Regions from separate parts of the Virgibacillus sp. DJP39 genome, predicted to be linked through region 4. Evidence: riboswitches for the same ligand, from Rfam matches in the RefSeq annotation. Region 4 holds a riboswitch; each other region holds the start of a gene.
The links. A riboswitch is a leader RNA that binds a small molecule or an ion and turns the genes downstream of it on or off. The one in region 4 is predicted to bind thiamine pyrophosphate.
Positions count from the first base shown of each region.

Region 1: linked by a shared signal. The riboswitch ahead of tenA (thiaminase II) and the one ahead of ACOI1D_RS15845 (YkoF family thiamine/hydroxymethylpyrimidine-binding protein) in region 4 are both predicted to bind thiamine pyrophosphate.
Region 2: linked by a shared signal. The riboswitch ahead of thiT (energy-coupled thiamine transporter ThiT) and the one ahead of ACOI1D_RS15845 (YkoF family thiamine/hydroxymethylpyrimidine-binding protein) in region 4 are both predicted to bind thiamine pyrophosphate.
Region 3: linked by a shared signal. The riboswitch ahead of thiD (bifunctional hydroxymethylpyrimidine kinase/phosphomethylpyrimidine kinase) and the one ahead of ACOI1D_RS15845 (YkoF family thiamine/hydroxymethylpyrimidine-binding protein) in region 4 are both predicted to bind thiamine pyrophosphate.

Region 1 covers NZ_JBMERP010000026.1:22,782-31,220, reverse strand. Annotated here, with positions in the region: gene thiM (hydroxyethylthiazole kinase) at 1-311, shown strand, start outside; gene thiE (thiamine phosphate synthase) at 298-942, shown strand; gene thiW (energy coupling factor transporter S component ThiW) at 1,007-1,495, shown strand; TPP riboswitch at 1,504-1,604, shown strand; gene tenA (thiaminase II) at 1,669-2,361, shown strand; gene ACOI1D_RS10495 (GntR family transcriptional regulator) at 2,524-2,910, shown strand; gene ACOI1D_RS10490 (ATP-binding cassette domain-containing protein) at 2,907-3,809, shown strand; gene ACOI1D_RS10485 (hypothetical protein) at 3,790-4,548, shown strand; gene ACOI1D_RS10480 (hypothetical protein) at 4,545-5,246, shown strand; gene ACOI1D_RS10475 (LysM peptidoglycan-binding domain-containing protein) at 5,400-6,812, shown strand; gene ACOI1D_RS10470 (class I SAM-dependent rRNA methyltransferase) at 6,905-8,098, shown strand; gene ACOI1D_RS10465 (HAD family hydrolase) at 8,155-8,439, shown strand, end outside.
Region 2 covers NZ_JBMERP010000035.1:6,722-15,160, forward strand. Annotated here, with positions in the region: gene ACOI1D_RS12275 (N-acetylmuramoyl-L-alanine amidase family protein) at 1-721, shown strand, start outside; gene ACOI1D_RS12280 (M3 family oligoendopeptidase) at 798-2,579, shown strand; TPP riboswitch at 2,645-2,749, shown strand; gene thiT (energy-coupled thiamine transporter ThiT) at 2,841-3,413, shown strand; gene ACOI1D_RS12290 (hypothetical protein) at 3,512-3,649, shown strand; gene ACOI1D_RS12295 (hypothetical protein) at 4,013-5,434, shown strand; gene ACOI1D_RS12300 (Glu/Leu/Phe/Val family dehydrogenase) at 5,521-6,900, shown strand; gene ACOI1D_RS12305 (hypothetical protein) at 7,032-7,223, shown strand; gene ACOI1D_RS12310 (formate dehydrogenase accessory sulfurtransferase FdhD) at 7,205-7,456, shown strand; gene ACOI1D_RS12315 (formate dehydrogenase accessory sulfurtransferase FdhD) at 7,443-7,811, shown strand; gene fdhF (formate dehydrogenase subunit alpha) at 7,856-8,439, shown strand, end outside.
Region 3 covers NZ_JBMERP010000026.1:31,307-35,492, forward strand. Annotated here, with positions in the region: gene thiM (hydroxyethylthiazole kinase) at 1-416, opposite strand, end outside; gene thiD (bifunctional hydroxymethylpyrimidine kinase/phosphomethylpyrimidine kinase) at 403-1,245, opposite strand; TPP riboswitch at 1,394-1,496, opposite strand; gene ACOI1D_RS10525 (GNAT family N-acetyltransferase) at 1,626-2,090, opposite strand; gene ACOI1D_RS10530 (NUDIX hydrolase) at 2,092-2,523, opposite strand; gene ACOI1D_RS10535 (sugar O-acetyltransferase) at 2,546-3,121, opposite strand; gene ACOI1D_RS10540 (GNAT family N-acetyltransferase) at 3,342-4,172, opposite strand.
Region 4 covers NZ_JBMERP010000060.1:2,378-10,816, reverse strand. Annotated here, with positions in the region: gene ACOI1D_RS15865 (PrkA family serine protein kinase) at 1-193, opposite strand, end outside; gene ACOI1D_RS15860 (hypothetical protein) at 373-645, shown strand; gene ACOI1D_RS15855 (TraB/GumN family protein) at 880-2,052, opposite strand; gene ACOI1D_RS15850 (aminoimidazole riboside kinase) at 2,206-3,153, opposite strand; TPP riboswitch at 3,483-3,589, shown strand; gene ACOI1D_RS15845 (YkoF family thiamine/hydroxymethylpyrimidine-binding protein) at 3,722-4,330, shown strand; gene ACOI1D_RS15840 (ECF transporter S component) at 4,323-4,901, shown strand; gene ACOI1D_RS15835 (ABC transporter ATP-binding protein) at 4,898-6,547, shown strand; gene ACOI1D_RS15830 (energy-coupling factor transporter transmembrane component T family protein) at 6,528-7,307, shown strand; gene ACOI1D_RS15825 (tetratricopeptide repeat protein) at 7,425-8,439, shown strand, end outside.

The sequences.
Region 1 (8,439 bases), on a different contig from region 4:
CTGACGGTGAAAGCTATACCGAGTGTTATAACGGGGTGTCTATGCTTCAATATGTAACAGGAACAGGGTGTTTATTAACAGCAGTTGTTGGTGCATTTTCTAGTGTAGGAGTGAATCATTATGGAGCTTCAGTTGTAGCTGTAAGCAGCTACGGGGTGGCTGCGGAATTAGCATATGAGAATTGCGCTGGACCTGGAAGCTTTTTGCCAGCCTTTCTGGATGAGTTGTATGGGTTAACAGAGGAAGAAGTGAAGGCAAAGGCTATTACTCAAAACTTCACCTTAGAAGGGAAGAAAAATGATGCTAGATAAAAAGATCCTTCGTTTATATTTTATTCTAGGCAGTGTGAACACTTCTGAAAATCCTGCACATGTACTGCAGCAAGCAATAGAAGGAGGCATTACAATCTTTCAGTACAGAGAAAAAGGGCTCAATGCAAAAAGCGGGGTTGGTAAATTAACGTTAGGAATTGAGTTGCGAAATACTTGCCTTGAAAACAACGTTCCATTCATTGTCAATGATGATATTGAGTTGGCTATTAAGCTTAGAGCTAATGGGGTTCATATTGGCCAGCAGGACGAAAATATTATAAAGGTGAAAGAGCGTTTGCCCAAAGGTATGTATGTGGGCGTTTCAGTGTCAACTGTTGAAGAGGCTATCCTGGCAGAAGAACAAGGTGCAGATTATCTTGGAGTTGGACCTATTCATGGAACGTCTACTAAGGAGGACGCACTTAAGCCGATTGGAATAGAAAGATTAATAGAAATCAGTAAGAATGTAACCATTCCAATTGTAGCGATTGGTGGAATTAAAAAAGAGAATGCAGGAGAAATCATCAATGCAGGAGCGACTGGTATATCGGTAATTTCGGCAATTAGTCAAGGAGGAACTTATAAAAAAGCAGCGCGTGATTTAGAACTAGCTACAAGAGTGCTCAACTAATAATGATTGTTTATATTAAGGGGGGTGATGGGGTCACTAGAAAATCTTTAAAGGAGGTGAATAGGTGTATAGCACAAGACTTTTAACAACGATGGCGGTGTTTATTGCTCTTGGTACAATTGGAGCCCAGTTACTTTGGTTTCCAGCTGGAATAGCCAAAGCGTACCCTGCTCAGCATGCAATCAATGTAATGGCGGCAATAATACTGGGTCCTGGACCAGCGGTGGTTATTGCGTTTATGACTGGGTTAATTCGTAATATGCTAGGGCTTGGAACGTTGCTTGCTTTTCCTGGTGGTATGATAGGTGCGCTTCTAGCGGGATTATTATATAAGAAATTTAAACGGAAGATATTTGCTGTTGTGGGAGAAGTGGTTGGAACTGGAATAATTGGTTCTCTATTTTCGGTACCATATGCAAATCTACTAATGGGTAGCTCACTTGGTGCATTTATATTCTTACCATCATTTTTGGTGAGTAGTATTTCAGGAGCAATTATTGGTTACTTAGTTATGGTTAGGGTTAAGAACGTAAGTCCATTGAATAACACATAAGAAAATTTCGGAACTACTAGGGGTGCAGTATGCTGAGACAAGGAAACGCCTTGATCCCTTTGAACCTGATCTGGATAATGCCAGCGCAGGGAAGTAGCGAGGAAGTATCCTCTATTTATCTACTTTATCTTTCTTCTAGTAGCTTCCAAACACATTTCCTTAGGAGGTATTACATGACTTTTTCTGAAGCATTACGTAACGAAAATCAAGATGTGTATGAAGCGATTTTCAATCATTCCTTTGTTCAGTCGATTGGAAGAGGGGATGTGCCAAAAGAGGCACTTGCACACTATATAAAGGCAGACTATGAATACTTAAATGCTTTTATCCATATTTATGGGATTGCAATCTCAAAATCAAAAAACCGGAAAGATATAAGCTTTTTCAACGACCAAGTCGACTTTGTGTTAAATAGTGAAATCCATCCCCATAATAATTTTTGTGAGCAAATTGGCGTTAAATATGAGGAGTTACAAGGCTATCCGCTCCCACCAACAGCAGACCATTATGTAAAACATATGATGTATCATGCTTGCACGGGAAGCCTTGGTGAAGTGATTGCAGCGCTTTTGCCATGTCCATGGACGTATTTAGAAATTGGTCAGGAACTAATGAAAGAATATCAGCCCAGGAAGGACCATCCTTTTTTTCCGTGGATTTCCTTTTATGCAGATGAACGGGTAGCAGAAACCACGTTAAAAATGCGCAATATATTGGATCGATTAGCCGCTGAAGCCAGCCCAGCGGAACGAGAAAAGATGAAATCTGCATTTCGTAAAAGCTGCCAATTGGAATTGTCCTTCTGGGAAATGGCATACACTTGTGAAAAATGGCCTGTTGGAGAATATATAAAAGTAGGAGAATAAGGGCTTGTAAAGGGTGCCCCCAATTGGGAGGCATCTTTTTCATGATTAATTAACATTTTTCGGGCGGTGCCAGGCACCATTATGAACTTGCATTATTTTCCACATGGTAATATACTAAGTTACAACACTAATGTACTAACTTGGATGGGAAGAGGGTTAAACTTGATTCTTAACACAGACAGCACGAAACCAATTTATATACAAATTGCGGAGTGGATTGAGGAAGAGATTTTGAATGGAACGTTTGAAAAGGGTGAGAAGGTTTATTCGCAATATGCACTTGCAGAAATGTATACGATAAATCCTGCCACAGCAGCGAAAGGATTAAATATTCTTTCTGATGAGAACATACTCTTTAATAAGCGTGGACTGGGCAAGTTTGTGGCAGATCATGCAATTGAGATTATCACGAAAAAAAGAAAGGATAAGAACCTAAAAGGATTAGTAAAAGAGATTGTGTTAGAAGCGGAACGTTTGAATGTTAACGAGGATGAACTAGTTGTCATGATCAAGTCTTTCATGAATGAACGTAAGGGGGAAACTGAGTGAATATAATTGAATGTACAAATTTAACTAAAAAACACGGTAGAACGATAGCCTTAAACGGGATATCCATGTCTATTACAGAAAATAAAATTACAGGGCTTATCGGGGCTAACGGAGCAGGAAAAACTACATTGCTGAAAATAATTGCTGGATTTTGGCGAAAAACTTCTGGTGATATTAAGGTGTTTTCGGAACAGCCATTTAACAATATCAAAACTTCAGCTAACACAATTTTTATTGATGATCAAATGGATCTTCCTACTTCATTGACACTTTTGGAAATACTGCATGAAGCTGGAAGGTTATATGAAAAGTGGGATAAAGATCTTGCCTTTCGTCTTCTTGATTATTTTTCGTTTAACCCAAACCAATTCCATAGTCGTCTGTCAAAAGGAAAGAAAAGTACGTTTAATATAATTCTTGGTCTAGCATCACGCTGTTCGTTAACTATTTTCGATGAACCGACGACTGGAATGGACGCAAGCGTACGAAAGGATTTTTGCCGAGCCTTGCTAAAAGATTATTTAGCTCATCCAAGGTCTATTATTATTTCGAGTCACTATTTGGAAGAGATGGAAGATATCCTGGAAGACATAATATTAATAGAAAACGGTAAGAAACGCCTTCATTTATCAGTAGATGAAGTAAGAGAATATGCAATTGGCGCAACTGGAGAAACGATAAATATAAATGTATTGATACAAAACAGGGAAGTTATTTACTCAAAAAATCTAGGGAGCGATCATACATATGTTGTACTAAAACATAACTTCTCCGAAGAAGAGTTAGAAAGTGCAAGAGAAGCTGGGCTGACTCTTTCACCAATACCTTCCAGTGATTTATGTATCTATCTAACAAATAAAAAGGCTGGGGGGATTGATGATGTCTTTAACAGAACCTAGTATGGCCAATCTGGTGATAAAACAATTAAATTATAAGTGGAAAGCTTATACCGGTTTATTTTATTCACTGATGATTCTCCAACTACTAGCTATCATATTTTCTTTGGTTGTAGGATCAGGTATGTCTGGAGGAAGCTCAAGCTCCAGTGGAATTAATGTCAACATAAGGTACTTCTCAGCTGATACAGTTGTCGCTTTTACAATACTATGGGCATTTATTAGCGCAATTCTTATTACTACAAAAGCATACAGGGAAGATGACTTTATATTTGTTACGAATCGAGTAACTGCTAATCTATCAAACATGCTATTTTTAGGGATAGCCAGCATAATAGGTGCAGTAACGGCGCTATTGTCGGCTTATTTGTTGAAAGTCTTAATGTATTATGTGCTTGATCACAGCCAAATTGTGGGCATTGGATCAGGTCCTGGCTTATCGGATTTCTTTACAGGTTTAACTGCAACCATCCTTTATGTGTTTCTTTTTGCTTCCTTAGGTTATTTGGTGGGGACAATAGTACAACTGAATCGTATTCTTGTGGTAGTTATACCAGTTCTATTTTTAGGATTCGCATTTTTTGCAGAAAGTGTTGCAGGTGCGTATCCGCTCATTCAAATCACAGCGTTTTACTTCGAGGAGTCATCTATCATAATTTTTTCATCAAAAATTGTTGTAACAATTGCATTGGTATTCTTTTGTTCTTCGTTAATGTCTAATCGAATGGAGGTTAGACGATGAACATATTTACTTTTATGCCTATAATCATAATTATTACAATTATAGGATTGGTTGTTCTTGTGATTAAACGCAATACAAAAAAACAAAGAAAATATTTGTCTGGGGAAAAAATAAGATGGATGCTAGGAGCTTATCTACTAATTTTGCTTATTTCTGTAGGTATGTTTTTACTAATTCCAAGTAATTCAGGTTCAATCGCAAATGAAAAGGCGGACTTAGGTTCTTCGTATTTAGTAAAGTCACTTCACAATGGAAATGCAGCCGATATTGATGAGAAATTCATTGCGAAAAAGTGGAAGTTTGACTTTAAAGGTGAAATGCTAACTTTTTTAGCTCCTGGTAATGACGTCAATGGGATTTCGATTTTCGTAGAAGAAAAGATGGAAAACGACGGAATTGTAGAAGTAATGTATTACCAGACACCTACCTATGTTGAAGGTATGAATGTGTCAGATCGGATCAAGCTGGCTCAAGTTAAGCTGAGGGATAATAGACTAATTATAAGTAAGCCTGATCAATTAGAGTTAAACTTTACTGCTTTTAAACAAGAATTTATCATGAATCAATTCACAGAAGGAGATTCAATGAACTTGAATGGTTCACTTATACTGGGCGCACAAGCATTATATATTCGTATCCCAAAAACACTTAATGTGCAGCAGGACGAATATGGTATATTGCAATACATTAGAGAATAACTAAGCAGGACTGGAAAGACATCAGAAGGTGTTTTTCCAGATTTTATATTCATTCTAGGCGATCTTCCAGGCAACCACTCTTTTTATAGCTATAACAATTTAGGCTCCTCTTGAATATTATGACAGATAGGAATGATAAATGGAGGAGATAAAATGAAGATACATGTGGTGCAACGTGGAGAAACACTATGGAGAATTGCTCAACAGTATGGCAATGATGTTAATCAAGTCGTTTTAGTTAATCAGCTTGAAAATCCTGATTCACTCGTAATCGGTCAATCGATTGTTATTCCAAACCCTGAACAGGAATATGTTGTTACGCCAGGTGATAATCTCTGGAAAATTGCGCAACGGTATGGCGTGAGCGTTGCAGAACTTGCTCAAGCAAATAACATTACCAATCCTTCACTGATTTTCGTAGGAGAGTTATTGGAAATACCGTATACAACGCATGTTGTTCAAGTGGGGGAGTTTCTCTGGGGTATTGCCCAGCAGTATGGAGTGCCGGTTAATCAAATTGTCGATGCAAATAACATTACCAACCCGTCTTATATCTATCCAGGTCAACGTTTAAGAATACCGGTTACGAATCGGCCTATAACGGAAGTGAATGCTTATGTAACACAGACAAATGAGCAGGGAAGACGGGAGGTTCTGGCATTAGGAAGTAACTTTACGTATCTTTCACCATTTACTTATAGTGTCCAGGCGAATGGGACAATTACAGAAATGCAGGAAGCACAAGTGCTGGAAGCGGCAAGAGCGACAAACGTTGCACCGCTTTTAGTGTTAACTAACTTTGCAGGGAGGAAATTCGATTCCGACTTAGCAGCAACCATTCTTAGAAATCCGGAACTGCAAGAAACATTAATTACAAATATTTTGGAAAAAATGAGAGCAAAAGGCTACACCGGATTAAATATTGACTTTGAATATGTATACCCGGAGGATCGTGAAAATTATAACAACTTTTTACGTCGATTAGTAGCACGATTGCATCCAGAAGGGTTTACCGTTTCTACTGCCCTGGCACCAAAAGAGAGTGAGGCTCAACAGGGGTTACTCTATGAGGCTCATGATTATGAAGCTCACGGGAAGATCGTTGACTTCGTTGTCATTATGACCTACGAATGGGGTTGGGCTGGTGGAAGACCATGGGCTATCGCGCCGATTAACAAGGTTCGTGATATATTGGATTATGCTGTGACTGTTATCCCTCGTGATAAAATCCTGATGGGTGTTCCATTGTATGGACGTGATTGGAAAATCCCTTGGCAGGAAGGAACTTTTGCAACCCTAGTAAGTCCAAAAGAGGCGGTGCAATTAGCGGATAAGTATAATGTTTCCATTAACTATGATACTACCTATCAATCACCATTTTTTCACTATGTGGACGAAAATGGTCAGGAGCATGAAGTTTGGTTTGAGGATGCACGAAGTGTGCAGGCTAAGTATAATACGGTGAAAGAATATGGTCTTAGGGGTGTAAGTTACTGGGTTTTAGGTAATCCATTTCCTGAAAACTGGGCTGTACTGGGAGATAATTTTAGGATTAGGAAGCTTTAAACAAAAGAGTGAGTTACATTCTAGGTTTTACATTCCTTTTCCTTTTCCTTTCTACATGCGATAATAAAAAAAACAGTTGATAGGATGAAATTATGACAACAGTAATTGAATTAACCATTGCGTCTAACTATGTAAAAGATTATAAAGCAGGTTACCCTTTAATTAAAAAGGATTTTATTAAAAATACGAACGTTCTTAAAAACGAAGGATCTATCGTTCATTTGGTTGATCAAAACCGTAATTTTATTGCAAAGGGATATTATGGTAATCAAAATAAAGGTCTTGGCTGGGTGTTGACGAAGAATAAAGCGGAAGCGATTGACTATTCGTTTTTTAAATCCAGAATCAAAGAAGCAATGGATAGCAGGATTGCCTTATATCAAAGTGCCGACACAACGGGATTCAGGGTTTTTAATGGGGAAGGTGACGGTATAGGTGGGTTAACGATTGACTACTTTGCTGGGTATTATTTAATCAATTGGTATAGTGAAGGAATTTACACATTTAAAGATAGTGTGATTCGTGTACTTGATGAGCTTTGCGAGTATCGAGCAATTTATGAAAAGAAGCGGTTTGATACAAAGGGTCAATACATTGACGACGATGATTTTGTAAAAGGTACACGGGGCGAATTTCCAATTATCATAAAAGAAAACGGTATGAACTATGCTGTGTATTTGAATGATGGTGCTATGGTTGGAGTTTTTCTGGACCAAAGGCAGGTAAGGAAAGCCATTCGAGATAAATATTCTGAAGGAAAGAATGTATTAAACACCTTTTCATATACTGGTGCTTTTTCTGTTGCAGCAGCACTTGGCGGTGCGGCTAAGACAACAAATGTCGACCTGGCAAAACGCAGCCAAAGTAAAACTATTGAGCAGTTCAGTGTTAATGGAATTGATTATGAGCAGCAGGATATAAAAGTGATGGATGTCTTTGAGTATTTTAAATATGCAAAAAGAAAAGAATTGAAGTTTGATCTCGTCATTCTTGATCCACCAAGCTTTGCACGTTCAAAAAAGCATACATTCAGTACAGCGAAGGATTACTCAGGGCTCATAAAAGACACGATCGCCATAACTGAAAAAAATGGGGTTATTGTTGCTTCAACGAATAATGCATCGTTTGGAATGAAAAAATTTAAAGGGTTCATTGAAAAAGCCTTCAAAGAAACCCAAACAAACTATAGAGTACTGGAAGAATTCAATCTGCCAAGCGACTTTAAGACCCACGCACACTTTCCACAAAGTAACTATTTAAAAGTAGTAATAGTGGAGAAGAAATAACGGTGCCTGGCACCACCCGAATTATGTCGAAAAATAGTATTTGAGGGGTATTTTCTATGATTCGTGCTGTGTTATTTGATTTAGATGGGACGTTGTTGGATCGTGATCAGTCGGTTAGGAATTTTATCGATGGGCAATACGAGCGGATGATTAATTTGTTGGGTCATATTCCAAAACAGGTGTATACGACTAGGTTTTTACAGTTGGATAGCCATGGATATGTCTGGAAGGATAAAGTGTACCAGCAAATGGTGGAAGAATTCAGCATAGAGTTGCCATGGGGAAAACTGCTGGAGGACTATATATACGAGTTTAAGCATAGTTGCATAGCCTTTCCTAAT
Region 2 (8,439 bases), on a different contig from region 4:
CTTGTATCAATTTAATCGTTATAAAGAGTTGAAAATACCGGTAATGTTGACAAGAAACTCGGATATTACGCTAACGCCAGAGGCTAGAACAGCAATTGTACGCAATAGTGGAGCAACTTTTTGCCATTCAAACCACATAAATGCAGGCGCAGGGGATGGTGCCGAAATCATCCATTCCATATTTGGCGGTAAGGAGATGGCTGACAGAATAGGATCTGAGATAAAGGATTCTGGCCAAAATGTCAGGCGAATATTCACACGAACGCTACCAACTAATTCAAACCTTGATTATTATTTTATGAACCGCAACACCGGTAACGTAACAACAGCAATAGTTGAGTATGGATTTGCGGATTCAAATAAGGACGATATCCACCAATTAAAGAATAATTGGAAAAACTATGCTGAAGCTGTTGTGAAAGGGTTTTGTCTGTTTATTGGAAATGATTATATTTTACCCAGTCCAAATAGTATCAGTAGGGAAACCAACCAAATGAAAATTTTACAACTTCCTGCAAGTGCTGCATCCTGGCGTGTTTATCCATTAGGTAAACACCCGACTAAAGGCAATGATGTAGGATTTCTCAGACCTGCAAAATTTAACGGCTTAGATTATAGAATACTAAAAAATCCAAGTCCGTATGTTTATACGATTAAAACACGGGATTTTGGTACGGTAAATATCTATGCCCATCCAAAGTATGGGGTGAAATTTAGATGAAAATGATGTTACTATTTCAAATTATCGTTATAATGGATAAAGTGGATTTTTAAATAAAAAATTAAGGAGAGTTTAGATGCAAAAAACATATGTACCTACGTGGGATTTGGAAAGCATCTTTGAGGGTGGAAGTACTTCAGAGCAGTTCGACTACTATTTGAAAGAAAATAAGGTGAATATGGATAAACTTTCGATTTACGTTGAAAACTTTGATCCAGATAGCGTTACCCCTGAAATGTTAGCAAATGTTGTTAACCAATTTGAAGGGGTAATGAAAAAGTTACGGGAAGCGTTCGCATACATAAGCTGTTTAAGTGCTCAAAACGTCAAGGACGTTAACGCAAATTTACTAGTTGGAAAGCGTAGTGAGCTTAAAGCAGAAATGGACGCAATTCGAACTAACTTTGATCAAAAATTAGTAAAAATAGATTACGAGAAGTGGAACGAACTTTTAACAGACCCATTTTTAAGGGAGGTAGCGTTTGTACTAAATGAAAATAGAGAAAAAGCTAAGGAGCAGCTTTCTGTTGATCAGGAAGTATTGATAAATGATTTAGCAGTAGACGGATATCATGGCTGGAGCCAGATGTATGATACGTTGGTTGGAAATATGAGTGTCGAGTTGGAATTAGACGGTGTGCGGAACTCTTATTCTGTAGGACAAGCTTCGAATAAATTGAGTAATTCTGATCGCTCCGTTCGAAAACATGTTGCAGAACAGATTGACAAGGCATGGAAAGCAAATGCAGAATTATTTGGGCAAACACTAAATCACTTAGCAGGATTCCGTCTGCAGAAATACAAGCACCGTGAATGGGATAGTGTTATGAAAGAACCCCTAGCAATAAATCGAATGAAACAAGAAACACTTGACGCAATGTGGAAGGCTATTTCAGATTACAAAAAGCCATTTGTGAAGTTTCTACAAAAGAAAGCTGATTTATTAGGAATTGAAAAATTAAGCATGTTTGATATTGGTGCACCTTTATCTGATTCTGCAAAAACGTATTCCTTCTCTGAAGGTGCTGATTTTATTGTGGAGCAGTTCAGATCGTTTAGCCCTAAAATGGCTGACTTTGCACAAATGGCATTTGATAAACAATGGATAGAAGCTGAAGATCGCACTGGAAAAAGGCCAGGAGGATTTTGTACTAGCTTTCCAGACAGTGAGCAAACGAGAATCTTCATGACTTATTCCGGCACTTCTTCTAATGTGGCTACCTTAGCACATGAGCTTGGCCATGCTTATCATCAGCACGTGATGAATGATATCCATGGTTTGAACCAGGGATACGCTATGAATGTTGCAGAAACAGCTTCAACATTCGCTGAGATGATTGTGGCTGATGCCTCTGTGAAACAGGCACATAATAGTGAAGAAAAAATGGCTTTACTTGAGGATAAAGTCCAACGTGGTGTAGCGTTCTTTATGAACATACATGCTAGGTTCTTATTTGAAAATCGTTTTTATGAGGAAAGAAAACAAGGTCTAGTTTCCGTAAACCGGTTAAATGAACTAATGGTAGAGGCGCAAAAGGAAGCATATGGCGATGCCCTTGCTGATTACGATGAGAATTTCTGGGCATCCAAGCTTCACTTTCATATCACTGGTGTTCCTTTTTATAACTTCCCATACACATTCGGTTACTTGTTCAGCCTGGGACTTTATGCACATGCATTGAATTCAAATGGGAATTTTGAAGAAGACTATATTGCATTATTACGCGATACTGGTCAAATGAATGTAGAGGATCTGGCGGAAAAACATTTAAATATTGATTTAACGAAACCCGATTTCTGGGAAAATGCAATGAAACTATGTGTTAAAGATGTAGAAGAATTTCTTGCAATCTCTTAGTGGTTTAGATGTTGTTAAACTACTAGATATCCGTTATACTGAATTTAATGATTAAAGCAATATAAAAAGCCTACAGGGGGAGCCAATTGGCTGAGAGTGAACATGAAGATGTTCTGACCCTTTGAACCTGTTAGTTAGTACTAGCGTAGGGATCGTGACTTTTTTGATGGATAAAAAGCGATGTGTGTGTGGATTCCCCATCAGGAAACTTCCCCTAGGCATTGCTTTTTTTGTTTGGAAAAAATAGGGGAGGTATATGTTATGCGATCAAAGAAAATTTTGTTTTTAGTTGAAGTTTCAATCTTTACAGCCTTAGCACTTGTGTTAGACCTAGCACCATTTTTGTCGTTTAAAATATGGGCACAGGGCGGATCTATTTCACTTGCGATGATACCCATCTTTATTGTGGCATTTAGATGGGGGATCAAGGGAGGACTGTTGTCAGGATTTCTATGGGGAGTATTACAAGTCGCTGTTGGTACCGCATATATTCTAACACCAGTGCAAGGATTTTTGGATTATGTAATAGCCTTCACTGTTTTGGGCTTTGCAGGATTGTTCGCAAAAAAAGTGCAAGTTGCAGTTAAGGATGGAGCAACGAAAGAGTACCTTACTTATATCATGTTAGGAGTATTAGTAGGGACGGGGCTAAGATTTATTTCCCACTACTTTGCAGGGGTTGTCTTTTTTGAATCAGCAATTGAGGGTCAAACTGTCTGGATGTATTCATTACTATATAACATTTCGTACATGGTGCCTTCATTTATTATTTGTACAATTGCTGTTTTCTTCTTATTCCATAAGCAGCCAAAAACAATGTTAAACACAGCGTAAAGAATACACACACATATCACGTACTTTAAAAAAGGCAGTCTTGGTCTTATCAAGGCTGCTAGTTTTCTAATGTATACTTTAGTCAGAGGTGATCGCGTGTGCGCGAATTAATAGGTGAATGCCAAACTTGTAGAAAAGAAGTATATTGTGAAGATGGTTTTTTTGATGGATATCAGGAAAATGGTAAACTACTATGTAATGCCTGTGCTGTAAAGCAAGAAAGCGAGAAAAATTAGACAGCCCTTTGGTAACATGGCTGTCTTTTTATTTTTTTGAACAATGGTCACTGTTAAAAACTAGATAAATCGAGCACTGAATTGCAGAAATCGAGCAACAACCACAACAATCGAGCACCAACTACATGAAATCGAGCACCAAACCATGTGTGCTCGATTTTGTTCCGAGGCCGCTCGAATTTCCATCATGTGTGCTCGATATTACCTCAGGTCTGCTCGATTTTTTACAATTCCTCGGAATTCCAACTTTAAATCCGCATTTTTTAAATCCTCCCATACTAATTCCCTTCACCCCAGCCAATAGCAATGCATAGGTTATAACACATTCAAAAATTAAGAGGATGTGAGAAAGGGAGAAGGGGTATGGAATTAACTGTTTCACATTGGCTCTATGCTTTTTTCACGTTAGTGATTATTGGAACGATGATTTTCAAAAAAGGGGTTGTGCTCCCTACCTTACTTGGGACCTTTGTAATAGCTTGGGTTTACAAGGGTAGTTTAGTTGATGGATTCACGTCGATTTTTAATGCGAATCTTGTTGCAGCGCAAGAGCTGTTTAGCATCTTTTTAATTATCACATTTATGATGGCGTTACTTCATGCTTTGCGAGACTTAGGTGCAGACAGACGAATGATTCAACCAATCCAAAAGATGATGGTCAATGGTCATGTGTCGTTTTTTGTTTTAATTGCAGTTACGTATGTGATTTCGTTATTCTTTTGGCCAACACCAGCAGTACCATTGATATGTGCATTGTTGGTTCCTGCAGCAGTTCGTGCCGGTTTGCCTGCGATGACGGCAGCTGTAGCCATCGCAATCGCTGGGCAGGGGATGGCATTGTCATCTGATTATATCGTGCAGGTTGCGCCAAGTTTATCAGCAAAATCCGCTGGTATAAGTACAGCTGCGGTAGCAGATTCAGCATTAGTATTATCACTAATTACTGGTGGTACCGCAATCTTAATCGCCTATTTAATGTACAGAAAAACAATCCGGAAGAAAGATAGTCCGTTAATTGAACAAGATTTAGCAAAGTTGGAAACGGAAAGGCAGACTACCAACAAGGCTTATGGATCACATCTCACTACGTGGAGTAAGGTGTTTGCAATTTTAGTCCCGATTTCACTACTTGCTGTTGTAATTTATATGATTTACACAAAGTTAGTATCCGGTCGGATGAGTGGTTTTGAGGGTGGAGGTGGTGCTGCATTCATTGGTGGTGTAGCCGTTATTTTACTCCTGCTTGCAACTGTAGCCTTTGGTAAGCAGCATGCACTGGACTATATTAGTAACCATATAACAGATGGGTTTATCTTTGCCTTTAAGGCGATGGGGCCTGTAATTCCGATTGCGGGATTCTTCTTTTTGGGAAGTGCTGATTTTGCTGGAAGTATACTTGGTGTTAATGAAAATCCACCTGCATTCTTATTTGACATCGTTCAGTATACACAAGAGTTCTTACCGCAAAGTGCATTGTTGGCAGGATTTAGTGTGTTAATTATCGGTATTATTACTGGTTTAGACGGTTCTGGATTTTCTGGCCTTCCGTTAACTGGTGCATTATCAGCTTCTCTCAGTAACGGATCGATTGATACGGAGACTCTTGCTGCAATAGGTCAAATGGGGGCGATTTGGACTGGTGGAGGAACACTTGTCGCATGGTCCTCTTTAATTGCGATTGCAGGTTTTTGTGGTGTATCTGTTATGGATCTAGTGAGAAAAAACTTTATACCAGTTGTATCAGGTCTGCTCATATCCACGCTGATTGCGGTATTCTTATTTTAAAACAGTAAAGGCATAAATATTGGAAAATAGGGAAATCATTAGTAGAATGAGTTCTAAATAACATTTTATTGGAGGTTACCTTACTTATGCCTGAACATACAAGTTCAATTGTAAATGACTCACTAGATGCTCTATACGACGATGGGTCATTTTTGCCAGACCTGAAAGATGGAACGAGAAAGAAAGCTTTTACCTCATTAGTGTCTATTCTTTCAACACCCAATTCTGTAAATAAATCATTCTTACGGATTGCACTAGAAAATGGAAAAGTGGTACGTATTCCGGCATTCCGGGTACAGCATAATAATATATTAGGACCGTACAAGGGTGGTATTCGGTTTCATGAGTCCGTCAGTGAAGATGAGGTAACGAATCTTGCATCCTTAATGACCTTAAAAAATGCACTCCACCAGGTTCCATTCGGTGGGGGAAAAGGTGGGGTTGTTATTAATCCCAGAGAGTACGAAGACAAGGATCTACATTTGATATGTAAAAAATATGTCCAGTATTTCAGTGAAATCATTGGACCGGATAAAGATATTCCAGCTCCAGATGTAGGAACCGGTGATCGTGAAATGGACTGGATGATGGGTGAGTATAAAAGTATCCGTCCTGGCAGTAATTATCGTGGAAGCTTTACAGGGAAAAGTGTCATAAACGGAGGATCATTAGGACGTAGAGAAGCGACAGGTAAAGGAGTTTATTTTACTTTTCGATATATGTTGCATGACTTTGTAAATGGACAACAAAAATGGCTCGAAGAAAGAGAAAATATTTTCGCGAAAACAGCTTTAGATCATAGTGACAAAGATCTAACTATGGCAATACAAGGTTTTGGAAATGTTGGATCGGTTACAGCACTTGAGGCGCACAAATGTAATTATTTAAATAACAAGATTGTGGCAGTAAGCGATCGTAATGTAACACTTTATAATTCAGATGGCTTGGATATACCTGCGTTAGTCAAAGCTACTTCAAACCATAATGGTGATTTACCCGTTAATGAGGATGAATTAGCGGCGGCAGATATTAAAGCTAAGGTAATGGATCGTGATGATGTATTAAGTTTAAATGTTGATGTACTAGTCTTAGCTGCACTTGAAGATCAGGTTCATAAAGATAATGTCGGTGATGTAAAGGCACGGATCATTGTAGAAGGCGCTAACTCTCCTGTGACAGGTAAGGCAGATAAAATCTTAAGTGATCAGGGCGTAATAATTATACCAGATATTCTAGCAAATGCTGGTGGTGTGATTGTTTCCTATTTTGAATGGTTACAAGGAAGAGAAACACAATTCTATACAGAGGAACAGGTTATAACCAAACAATTTGATAAGATGAAAGAAACATTTGATACGGTGTTACCACAATTTTTTGGGGGTCCACATCCATTAAGACAAAATTGTTATATTCATGCAGTTTCTAAGTTATCTACTGTTTTGTACCGCCAAGGTAAACTATATTAATTATGAAAAGGATACTTCGTAAATGCGAATGTATCCTTTTTTGTGTTATAATAATATAAAAATTCTGTTAATGGTTTCAGGAATGAATTAAATTGGGTAATGAATAATAAGATTCCAAGAATGGGGGGATTATGGAAGATAAAAGCATGGCGATTTGGATGACAACCAAATATCGACGTCATTTAAAGACTATTGAGGAAGGTTTAGTTGCTCGTGAATTTGCGTTAACGGTTACAATTAATGGTGATCAATATGCAACCATTGTATGTACACCCATAAATATGAATGAGCTTGTAATTGCTTTTTGGCATATGAAGGTGTAATTCGGAAATACAGTGATATTAAGTCAATAGTGGTTGATGATTACAAAGGGTTTGCATATGTGGAACTCAATTATAAGGTTGAATTCGCAGAGCGGACTGAGCGCTGGATTGTGTCATGCTGTGGCATGAGCCGAGAGTTTTATTTGAAACAGGATGTTAAGGTTGCAAAAACAATCAAAACTAATTTGAAGCTACAAACGAAACAGATTTTCAAACCTAATGACAGTGTTTGATGAACGAGCAGATGTATTCAGCCATACTGGAGGTGTACATCAAGCAGGTCTTGCAACGAATCATCAAATTGAGGCTAGTTTCATAGACATAGGAAGACATAACGCTTTAGATAAGCTATTTGGCTTTATTTTACTTAACAAATTTCCAGTTAAAGATTATTGCATTTTATTTTCTGGCAGAATTTCTTCAGAAGTAATATTAAAGGTCTCAAAAATCGGCTCAGGGATCCTGTTAGCTAAATCAGCACCTACCGATTTGGCGCTAAAACTAGCAAATGATTTGCAAATAACTGCAGTAGGATTTATACGGAATACAAGTTTAAATGTGTATACACATGAAGGTAGAATAGAATAGACTTCGAATATTAATGTGCATGAAACAAACTAGGAGGAGATAGTGTGTTTGATCAAGAACATCTAATAGTAACGATTAATGGATCAGAGTATTTAGCCAAGCCGGGTCAAAATTTACTTGATTTAATTAATACAACACAGGTATCCGTCCCTCAGATTTGTTATAACGAGTCACTTGGCCCAATCCAAACGTGTGATACCTGTATGGTGGAGGTGGATGGGAAAGTAACAAGGGCTTGTGGAACAACAATCGAAACAAGCATGAATGTTAACACAAATATGGATTATGTGAAATCAGCACAAAAGGAAGCGCTTGATACTATTTTAGAAAAACACGAGCTGTACTGTACAGTATGTGACTATAATAACGGAACATGTGAAATTCACAACACTGTAGCTGAATTTGGTTTAGAGCACCAATCCAGACCATTTAAGCCAAAGGGATATGAGGTAGACAATTCAGGGTCATTTTACCGTTATGATCCAGATCAATGCATCCTGTGTGGTCGGTGTGTAGAGGTATGTCAGGATGTACAAGTAAATGAAACTTTGCTAATTGATTGGGAACGCGAACAACCGCGAGTTGTCTGGGATAACGATGTACCCATTGATGAATCTTCGTGTGTAAG
Region 3 (4,186 bases), on a different contig from region 4:
GCCATTGAATCTGCACCTTTCATTTCCGAGATGGTTTCTCCTAAAACTGTTATAATTTCGCCAGCATTGCCACGGATAACGCTCACATCAATTTCCGATAAAATTTCCTTGACCGCACTTTTGCGAAAAATTGTTGCACCTATTGCTACAGGGTCTAAAATAACGGTAATCCCCTTTTTGTTAGCGGCTTTTCCAGCGAGTATCATTGATTTAATCTGTTCTCGATTACACGTTCCAATATTCAGCACCAGTGCATTCGCGTGAGCAGCTATTTCAGCGGCTTCTTCAGGTGCATTTGCCATTACTGGTGATGCCCCAAGAGCCAATAAGCCATTTGCTGAAAAATTAGCGACAACCACGTTCGTGATGTTATGAATTAAAGGTTTTTGTTTTTTAATTTCCTTAAGATAATTCATTGAAAATTCCCCCATTTATTTTTGGTAATCCTTTCAAACGATGACCCCAATGGTTTGTTGGTCCATTACCCTTTCCTAGCTTTAAGCTATAGAAAATAGCATCTGTGACAAATAACTTTGCAATCCTGACTGCGTCATAGACAGAACTACCTTTAGCGATCTCAGCAGCGATTACAGCCGAATATGTACAACCAGTCCCATGTGTATGATTGGTATCTATTCGCACTGTTGGAAACCTGTGAATAGAAATTCCATCATATAAAATATCAACCGCTTCTTCACGGGTGTAATGACCGCCTTTTACAACTGCCGCATTGGCACCCAATTCATGGACAATACGTTTTGCTGCATTTTCTGCATCATTAACTGATTCAATTGATTCGGAGAGTAACACCTCTGCTTCAGGTATGTTGGGTGTCACTACTGTAGCAAGTGGGATCAACTGATTAGTCAACGTAAGTATCGAATTTACATCCATTAAGTGATGACCACTTTTTGCAACCATTACAGGGTCAATCACATAAGGAATCGAGTGTTTCCTAATTGTCTTTGCTATCTCTTCCATCATTTCTGAATTGGCAATCATACCTGTTTTAATTACATCTGGCGGTATATCAGTAAGTACACTCTCCATTTGCTGCATGATAAATTTTATTGGTAAATGCTGGACATCCTGTACACCGACTGTATTCTGAGCAACAACTGACGTCACAACACTCATACCGAATACTTCTCTTTCCTGAAATGTCTTAAGATCAGCTTGAATCCCAGCACCCCCAGTTGGATCAGTTCCAGCAATGGTTAGAACTGTTGGAATAGAATGCTTCATACAAGAAACCCCTTTCAGTTTAAAATAAGAAACCCACTAAGGGCTGGTTTTTTTATGATGAAGTTAAGTTATATTTAGTTCAACAAAAAAACCACCCCAGAAATTGGAGTGGTCTGAATATGCAATAGTCAGAAAAATATCTACACTAAACAACCGATCTCCACTTTCCTACGCTAGAATGAACTAGATCAGGTTCAAAGGGATAAAGGAACTTTCCTTATCTCAGCCAAACGGCACCCCCAGTGGACGTTCTATTAAGTTATAACCTTACTTAACCACGAACACGCAACATTGTCAATGGTGCCTGGTACCGCGTTATTTGTCGAAAAAAGGCGCCTTCCTACCACCACTAGAAAGGCACCTTCCTTTTATTGAATCGATTATATTTGTAATTCCATTTTCACAAACTCATATGTACTTCCATTGGTATTCTGCATAAAGGTTTCCTTCTCTTTAAATCCTGCTTTTTTGTATACTTTTACTGCTCTCTGGTTAAATGTCGCAACCGCTAGTGTAATTTTAACTGGCTGGTAGGAATCCTTAACAAAAGCTAATACCGCTTCTAAAAATGCTAGCCCTTTCCCCTTCCCTGTAAGATCAGGTCTCATTCCCAATCCGATATCAATCGTCAGGGCACTTGTTTTATCCAAACTGAGATAACCGATCAACTCGTTCTCATTCTCAACAACAAACACAGATTCACCACGTTTTTCTGAATCAACAAACTCTAAAAAGTCTTCCTCGTCTGCTTGGATATCATAAAATGAATATACACCCTTGTAGTTCCAGTTGAACGCTATTTCTTCAGCCTGCACCTGCGTCATAATAGAAAATTCATATGCCATACTAATTTTTTACACCTTGAAATGTATAAGGTATAGCTGATTCAAGCAAGGCTCTCACGCCATTTTCGTAATACGGCATTAAATCAGATGCTGTGGCTAAACTAACCCACTTTACTTCAGCAATTCCTACTTTATCGTCCGTGTCTATAATCGTAATCTTTCCACCAACAACTTTTGCGTTAAATGTAAAAAACAAAGCATGATGTCCATCCTTCTCCATAAAAGCCTCATTCACGGAAACGATATCTCCTACTTCAATCTTCAGCCCGGTTTCCTCTCTAGTCTCGCGTACAGCAGCCATCCCCAGTGTTTCTCCCTTTTCCACAGAACCTCCTGGCAAGGTCCAGTTGTTGTATTTATTATTTTTTACCATAAGTACTTTATCTTCTGCTTCATCGTATATTAATGAATACGCTACATCTACCCGTTTCATATCGAAAATTCTCCCTACTTGTTTATTTTTCATGTTCCTGTTGATCAATTTGCTTGATGATTTTCGCTGGATTTCCAGCCACCACTACATTGTCAGGAATGTTCTTTGTAACAATTGCTCCAGACGCTATAACAACATTGCTTCCAATTATAACGCCAGGATTTATAACCGCCCTACCGCCAATCCAAACGTTGTCACCAATCACAACGGGCTTTCCGTACTCAGGACCTTTGATTCTTATCAATGGGTCAATTGGGTGTGCAGCTGTGTATATATGTACCCCTGGAGCAATAGCACAGTTATGACCAATTTTAACTTCACAAACATCTAAAATGATACAATCAAAATTCATATAGAAATTTTCACCAACATGAATGTTATAGCCGTAATCACACCGAAAGTTTGGTTCAATTTCAATCCTTTCACCAGTCGAACCAAAGAGCTCTTTTAAAATAGATACCCGCTCAACATCGGCTGTCTCTAACGATTGATTAAACTGTCTGGTTAAACTTCTTGCATGGATCCGCTCCTTGATTAAAGATGGATCCCACGCTTTATAAAGCTCACCAGTTAACATTTTTTCTTTTTCCGATCGCAATTTAAAAGCTCCTTTATAGAAACTATTTATACCACCCAGGTACCAAATTCTATTCTTTTTGGGACATATGTGTAATATGTTGCTAATTTAGTAATGGTGTCAAACTCAATCTTTCTATTTCTTACATTTTGACTTAGAAAACCCTTATCAGATACTTTTTACCCTCAGATAAATTTCTTAACAAGTTTAGCACTTTTCTTTAATACATTCGTCTACAGATTTATCCCCTAACTCTGTTAAACTGATAATAATCCTGCACCTCATAAGAATAAAAGCCGCATTCTTCATATAATTTTAATGCATTCTTGTTTTCTGCAGCAACTTCCAGCAGAATTACCCCCTCCGTTTTTTTCTCAGCAAGCACGGTTTGAATAAGCGCATTCCTTCCATAGCCCTTGCCCTGAAATTCAGGGAAAATAGCAAAACCGTAAATATAGCTTTCATTCTCATCCCTCTGGATACCTATCTTTCCGACAACTTCACTTTCTACTTCAATCATGTAGGAAACTTTACTTTCGCTGTAACCATTATTTTCATTGAAATCCCGTGCACCGGCAGGATCATATTCAAAGCATTCTATGTCCAGTTTAATTTGGGTCTCCAAATCGGATGGTCCGGCTTTCCTTAAACGAACGATTGGTTGTTTCACTTCCAATTGTACTGGGACCCATTTCATTTGATATTCTGAAAATGAGTAGTCACATGCTTTTGTTTGCAGCCAGTTTCTTGCGGCCTCTGCGTTAGCAGGAGTGTTTAGTAATATTTCCTTTGCTTCATGAGGAATTACTTTTAATGCTTGATTAAATAAAGACGTGAAAATGCCACGATTCCTGTTACCCGGATTGACCATTCCACAAATTTCATACTTATTACCAAATTGGTAAATAGCCAGGAACCCAACTAAAGAACCATCTTCGTAATGGTAGAAATCCATTTCATCCTTTTCCTTTCGTGACTTTAGCATTTCCCAATTTAATTTAAGTTGTATTTTATCTTCCTTTTCACATAGTAACTGTAATTCTTTTATGTCGTTTAATTGTTGATTGTTCAAACTGTTTTCCACCT
Region 4 (8,439 bases):
AAAAGTGGTACATTCTTTTGCCATCTCTCTCGGTTAAACCAGAACTTTTAATCATATTATAAACGCGTGAATGGGCTGTTTGAGCAACTTCAGGCCTCTGCTTCACAATTTCTAGATACTCTGCAAATGTTCCTTCCCACATGAGCTGTCTTTCTTCTTCCCTGTAGCTCTTCACCTTATTTAAAATATCCATAATAATCCCTCCATCTATGTCAGGGTTTATATATCGTATGCATGGGTACACGTCATGATACCGACAAGTTTTTTCTTTAATTTTAATGAATATGCATACACAGGACACACGCCTAGAAATTTAGGCAAAAAAAAGCCGAACAGTATGGAAAATACCATTCAGCTTTTATTGTTTTCGCGTTGCGCGACTTTGTGGTGATGTCGCTCGACTTTACGGGATTCTCGCTCGACTTTGGGCCGGTGTCGATCAACTTCTTGGGCTCTTCGCTCAACTTTGGCTCGGTGTCGATCAACTTCACGGGGTTCTCGCTCAACTTTGGCCCGGTGTCGATCAACTTTGCGGGATTCTCGCTCAACTTCGGCCTGGCGCCGATCAACTTTGCGGGCGCCTCGCTTTTTTACATATGCTTAAATGCATTAATAAATTTCTGGGGTGATTCCTCCACGGTATAAGAGTAAATACCTCCAATTGTATGAATATAGAGGAGTCCACCTTCGTCACCAAATGTTCGATACGAAAGATCAAGCACTTCTTTTATTGGAAATTCCCGATGACGCGTAACTAACTTCTCATTGTACAAATATATATTCCGCTCCTGGCTGTATTTCTCGATGGTGTTAATTTCTCTTTGAACTTTTATATATGGCTGTACAGCAATCAGGTGCATAGATCTGTCACCACTTCCATTACAGGTTTTCGATAAACAAACGGATCACGTCAGCTCCACCGATGAAAGTGCCGAGCGAGCTTCCTAAATTTGCTAACACGACAACGAGTAGGATTCGGGTAACTTTATTATTCCAAAAGCCCTTCAAGGTATAAACATCATCTGTAAGATTTTCAAAATCACGTACATTAGGTCGGACGAAATATGCTTGAACAAACCCTGCAAACCAACCTGCAGCAGTAATTGGATCCAAAGATGTGATTGGAGCAGCTACAAAGGCTGTTAGAACAGTAAGTGGATGTCCAAAGGCAATTGCAGTTCCAATTGCTGATAGAGATCCATTCCAGAGTATCCAGCTAAGTGTCTGTTGGAGTGCTGCATCAGGGTTTGCCATAAACGTATAGATAATAATACCAATGAGAATAATTGGAATCGCCCAAGCCAAAATTTTAGGAATCTTGGATTTGGGAGGTATCTCAGATAGTTTTTCCAAGTCGTGTTCCTTTTTAATTTCCTCTTTAATTCCTGGAACGTGTGCGGCTCCCAGAACTGCAACAACTTTATTACCTGGTGCATCTTTAATTTTCTGTGATAAATACTGATCACGCTCATCAATTAGAGGTACTTTTAATTTTGGGAAATGCGCTGTCATGTCATCTAACATGGAGTTCAGCATGTCCTGGGACTTCATTTTTTCCAAATCTTCTTCGGTGATCGTTTCCTTTGAAAAAATGCTACCAATGACTTGCATCAATAATATTGCCTTCCCCTTCAGTCCAATTCCACGCCAAATACGTGAAAATGTCGTTTGAATGTTTCGGTCGGCTAATACTAGATCGGCATTTATTTCTTTTGCTGATTCAATACCTTGAATCATTTCTTGTCCAGCGTTAATCCCCAGCTGTTTTGCCATACGTCTTTGAAACGATGAAATTGCAAGGTTCATCAGCAGCAAGGTGGCCTTTTTCTCTTTAATAACTTTAAAAATATCCATGTCCCGCCATTTACTTCCATCAACTATTGATTGATAGCGTTGTTCATCGAGCTCGATACAAACAGAATCTGGCCGTTCCGCTTCGATAACTTCCTTCACCTGCTCGGCACTCTGCTTCGATACGTGGGCTGTCCCAATAAGGATAAATTCCCTACCATCTATATGTATTCTAGTAATATTATTGCTTTCATTAGACATAAACTACCAACTTTCTACACTTTAAACAAAGCCTAACTAAAATATTAAACTAGATTAGCTAAAAGTGAAATAAATTTCATTGTATTTCGGAAGTTATTTTCAAAAAAATTTGTATACATATCCACACTACCAAATTAAGTAATGCTATACTCCCTAGTTGATTAAATATTTTTGCACGTCTGCTAGTTTGGGAAGTGCTGTCATTGCACCCTTTGCAGATGCTGCTAAAGCACCAGAAACAGCTGCAAATTCTGCCATCTTGGATGCTTCCTGAAGGGAAAGATCCTCTATAGTCCCATCATACTTATTTACTGCATACAGCATTGCGGACACAAACGCATCGCCTGCCCCAGTCGTATCAACAGCTTTCACCTTCATTGCCGGTACATGCGTAGAACCTTTTAATGTGTAAATATAACAACCCTGATCTCCTAGTGTAACAAGAATAAGCGGTATATTAAACTGACTTAATGCCTCGACCCCATTACTCACACCTGTTTCTCTGGTAATAAACTCCAATTCTTCTTCCGATATTTTTAATATATCAACGTGGCCCAGCATACTGCTGATTGTTTCACGCGCATTCTGCTCCGAATCCCACAAACCTATGCGCAAGTTAGGATCATAAGAGACAATCATTTCATTCTGTTTTGCCAGCTTAACCGCGTAGTGAGTGGCTTCCTTGGCTGGACTACTAATTAAAGAAATCGAACCAATATGTAAAATTTTATTGTCGTTAAAATCCGACTCGTTAATTTCCGATTCCTCGAGAAACCGATCAGCGCTCGGATCTATGTAGAAGTCGAAGCTCCTTTCTCCGTCTTCTGCATTCGTTACAAATACGACACCTGTGCGCGTCTCGGCAGAAAACTGAACTCGTTTAGCATCCACGCCATAATCATGAAGCGTTTTTTGCAAAAAGCGACCTAATACATCATCTCCTATTTTCCCAAGAAATGTGGATTTTCCTCCCAGTCTCGCTATCCCAACTGCAACATTGGCAGGCGCCCCACCCGCACGCTTATGGTAGGTTTCGTTTGTTCCATCAGTTGGAATAAAGTCTATTAATGCTTCTCCTAATGAAATAACTCCGTCTTTCATTTATTTTTCCTCCTTGGTAGTTATACTAGTATTATTAATTGAAAAGACTCTATTGCTATGTTGCTTATAATAAATTATATTCTGTGTTTCATCATTCAAAATTATGAAGAAGTATTGTACTATTATGGTATGCTTTACAAAAACAATCAAGGTGAATAAAGCTTATGGGGACTAATGCTAACAATTAAGGAAATTGCAGCACTTTCCTGTACAGTAAACAACTCTAATGCCAGGGTTCCTATTTTAACAAGAGGAGACCAGACTTTTCTTTATCCTCTTTACAATTTAAAACTTACTCGTTAAGATAGAAGTAGAAAAACTGCATAGTAACCTTTCACTAGGGGAGCTGATTAATCGGCTGAGAAGAACTGTTCTGTTCTGACCCTTTGCACCCGAACTAGATAATACTAGCGTGGGGAAGTGTGGTCGAAGCGTGTATTACTTTATTTTCTCATACATACTAACAGACTGCATTCCACGGGGATGCAGTTTTTTTGTTCGTAGAAATTTATTTGGTGCCCCACCTGTCTAGTAGTGCCAGGCACCGCAAAAGGAGGAGTTTTTTATTATGGTAGTTCAAAATTGTTCGGATTCTGGTATTGCTGGGTGTAGTTTTTCTATTCATCCGATGAGTGATGGGTTTGTGGAGATTATTACGGCAGCTCTTGCGAATGTGGATACTTCTAAGGTTTGGATGGATACGGATGATGTTACGACAACTGTGCGCGGGAGGTTAACCCATGTTTTTGACGTGACGAAATCCATTTATATTCAAGCAGCAAAGACCGGTGAGCATGTTGCATTTGAGGCAACTTATTCATTAGGGTGTCCAGGAGACTCTGCGGGAGATGTTTACATGGCAGAAGATGATATACCCGTAAACAGCCCTCAGGTCAGTGATATCAAGCAACCAGCTGCGGCTAAATTTTCTCTTTATCCATTGGGTGGTGGTAACTACATGGATGTCATTATGGAACAGATTGAAGCGATGAAAAAGCATGTAGATGTTTCGCATGCACATTATTCTACCCGCTTGGACGGTGAATCGGTCAAAATTTTTGATGGATTAGAACAGGTCTTTAATGCGACAGTGGATGGTGGGTCAAGTCATACCGTAATGACAGTCTCAATCTCAGCAAATAGTCCATCGACTAAAGGAGTGGGTGAACATGAATAATTGGCGGTTTAAAGAAATTGTAGTCATGTCGGCACTGGCGGTTGTATTCGGGGTTGTGTATTTAGCATTTCTCCCTGTTGGAAAGATTCTTGTAGGGTTCTTTGGCCCAATTGGTTATGACCTTATATTTGGAATTTGGTTTATCGTATCTATTATTGCGGCTTACATTATTCGTAAACCAGGAGCTGCATTCATGTCTGAAACCATTGCTGCTATGATTGAGGTTATGCTTGGCAGCGCGGTCGGTCCAATGCTAATTATTTCTGGAATGATTCAAGGTTTAGGTGCTGAATCCGCGTTTGCAATGACCAGGTGGAAAAACTACTCTACATGGGTGTTAATGGCTTCCGGTGTTGGTGCAGCTGTATTTAGCTTTGCATATGGCTACTTCCTAAGTGGGTTTGCTGCCCTTTCTACTCCTTATGTAATAGGTATGTTTGTTGCACGCATGATAAGCGGTGCGTTACTTGCTGGATTACTCGGAAAGGCCCTAAGCGATGGTTTAGCTCAAACAGGAGTCTTGTCCAGCTACGCTTTAGGAAAAGAACATAGAAAGAAACGCGCAGCATGAAGAAAGATTTCATTTTAAGTGTACAACAACTGTCCTTACGATTTGACACTCCGTTGGATCAGGATACCTTATCAAAAGTTAGCTTTGAATTAAATAGAGGCGAAACACTTCTATTACTGGGTCCAAGTGGATGCGGGAAAAGTACGTTGACTTTTTGTTTAAACGGTTTGTACCCCCGTGAATTAGATGGAACGATGACTGGCGATGTCATGATCAATGGTAAGAAATCAACGGAATACAAGCCTGGTGAATTAAGTCGTCATGTGGGTGTTGTATTTCAAGATCCAGAAACACAGTTCTGCATGCTTACAGTAGAAGACGAGGTTGCGTTTGGCTTGGAAAATATACACGTTCCACATGATGAGATGGAAAATAAAATAGACAAAGCACTTTCACTTGTTAACTTAGCACCCTATAAGAAATCAGATATCGCATCTCTTTCTGGTGGTCAAAAACAAAAGCTGGCTTTAGCCTGCATCTTGGCCATGGAACCGAGTTTACTAATCCTGGATGAACCAACTGCAAATTTAGATCCTCTTGCTACGAAAGATTTGATTGCAACCATTCAGAAGTTGAAACAACAAAATGACTTTGCTCTGATAGTCATTGAACATCAATTAGACGGTTGGATGGATCTCTTTGACCGCAGTCTTTTACTTAATAGATCTGGAGAAGTCTTCTATGATGGCTCACTTCGAACCGGTATCAATCGTCTTTTACCGCTCCTGGAAGAGCAAGGTATCTGGCTGCCAAAAGTTACCCAATATGCACTACAACGAGGCAATTCAGGAAATTTTATCCCGCTGACTATCAGGGAATTTGCAGAGCAGATAGACCAATGGCAGTCGATTAAATTGGAAGAGAAAGCATCAACCAACCAAGATGTTCCAGACATTTTACTAGAGGCGGAACATCTATCCTGGATGAAAAAAAAGCATGAAATCATTAAAAACATATCCCTTAAGTTGCATGAGGGTGAATTTGTTGCCATTGTAGGTGCAAATGGTAGTGGCAAAACTTCACTTTCCAGAGTTCTGGCAGGAATTCAGAAGCCAAAAACAGGTACTATCCGTGGGATAAAGTCTTATCTGGGAGACGGGATAGGGTATGTATTCCAAAATCCAGAGCATCAATTTGTAACGAATACTGTATATGACGAGGTCGCATTCGGTTTACAAATAACGGGCATGGACGCCAGGCACGTACAAGAAAAAGTTGAAATTATCCTAAACAAGTGTGGACTGTTAAATCTTGAAAATGAGCATCCATACACTCTTAGCCAAGGCCAAAAAAGACGCTTAAGCGTCGCAGCAATGATTGTGGACGATCAACGCCTGCTTCTTTTAGATGAGCCAACCTTTGGACAGGATGCTCATTCTATTAATGAGTTAATGAATTTACTATACGAAAGACACGAGCAGGGTACGACAATCGTCATGATTACGCATGATATGGAAATTGTCCACCACTATGCCAAACGAGTAATTGTCATGGATCAGGGAAATATCGTTGCTGACTGTCATCCTACTAAACTATGGGATGAGTCAACCGAGACATTACGAGACTGGCAGCTTGAACGCCCGATTCAAGTCCAGCTGCAACAAATCTATGAAAAGGGTGCCCATTATGTTTCTGCATCAACTTAACCCAAGTATAAAAGCTCTAACGATAGTGTTGGTAGTCATTTTATTGGCGTTGGTATTTGATCCAATTACACCGCTTCTATTTATGATTTTTACTATCACGTTAACATTTATTGGTGGAGAAATAGATTGGAAGAAATACTGCTTATACTTCCTACCCTTTTCTGTCATTGCATTCGGGATGCTATGGACGACAGTTATCTTTGCTGATACACCTAAGCATCCAGAGGAAGTATTATCATTACTGGGAATAACTATTCCTAAAGAATCAATTGTCACAGCGCTTGCACTCTCGCTCCGAGTTTTGAGTGTAGCATCATTATCACTATTATTTATTTTTACCACAAACGTTGTTGACTTTATTTTAAGTCTGATACAACAATTAAAGCTCTCACCAAGAATTGCTTATGGTGTCCTGGCAGGGTATCGATTTTTGCCGATGATGAAGGATGAACTATTAATTATTCATTCTGCCCATCGTGTTCGCGGCTTTGATCAGGCAAAAACAATTCGTGGAAAATGGAATCAATACAAAAGGTTTTCAATACCATTGTTAGCAAGTGCTATCAGAAAAGCAGAACGTACTGCAATGGCAATGGAATCAAAAGGTTTTACTGGAGAAAAAGAGCGCACTTTTTATCGACGCTTTTCCACTTCTTTGCGTGACTGGCTCTTTTTAAGTCTTATGGTCATTACTTTGTTATCCGCAGCATACGTTTCTTGGTATCTAGGTTACTTCAAATGGTATAGTGGTCAGCTCTAAATGGAATTAACTATAAACATCCTATCTCGTGGTAGGATTTTTATAGTCTTTAACTCAGCTCATCCTAACTATGTTAGAATATAAATAGAATTCTAATAAAATCTGGGGGGTAAGATGATGGAAAAAATGATTGAATCAGAGGAAATCGTTATTAAGGATAAGAAAAAGGTACATAAAGGGACAATTGTAAACCTGACACTGTTTGCGAAAATGAAAATATTGCAGGTTGAGACAGTTCTGTCTGAGCAGTTTTACCTTGTTTTTTATAACAACTCAATTATTTACGGCGATCTACTGCCTACAATTGAGAAAGGTTCATTTATTGATCAAGCAAGAAATCTTGGGATATCTTTTGAAAAAAACAATCCACTCATTCCAGCATTAATAACAAGTAAATCAATAAAGACACCTAACACCAGTAACATCTTCAATTATTTACAGGATCACTACACGCTTAAGGACGTCGCCTACATCGCAACCGCTCTTGACTCATTTTTCCCTAAAGAAAAACTAACCCAGGTAATAGATAAAATCATTTTACACTTTAGAAGAAACGGAAACTTTCTTGAAGCCTTTCAAGTCAATCAACTACTGTCAACGTTTTCTTCTTCATTAGCTACTCAGGACCGCTTAGTTTCAGATGAATACAAAACGTACAGCCAATTTTATTCTTCCTCTTCACTATCTTCTATTTATAAAAAGGATCCACTTTACGTTGAGTTTTACTGCTTTGAAAACAGACATGATCCCTCTACTCACACATTGCTTGAAGATCACCTGTTATCGGAAGAACGTTATTCTGAAGTGCTCTGCTTATCGCTTGAAAGATTCATCAACAATCCGGGAGCATACCCCATCGAGTTTTACACTGACATTGCACGTAAGTTCATTCCTTTTAAACAATGGCTAAAAATACTTGTTACCTTTAACGTTAACCCATTTCACATTCTTCGGGAATCCCAGCAGACCATTGAAAAAATGATAGACGACAAACAGTATGAAGATGCCGCTACGTGCCTGTTACCGTTTATTGACAATTTACCCGCTTCCTATGACGGATTACTGACTCGCGTCTGGTCACATATCGACCATCATATAATTGAAGCACGCTTAAATGACTTTCTTCCGTTAT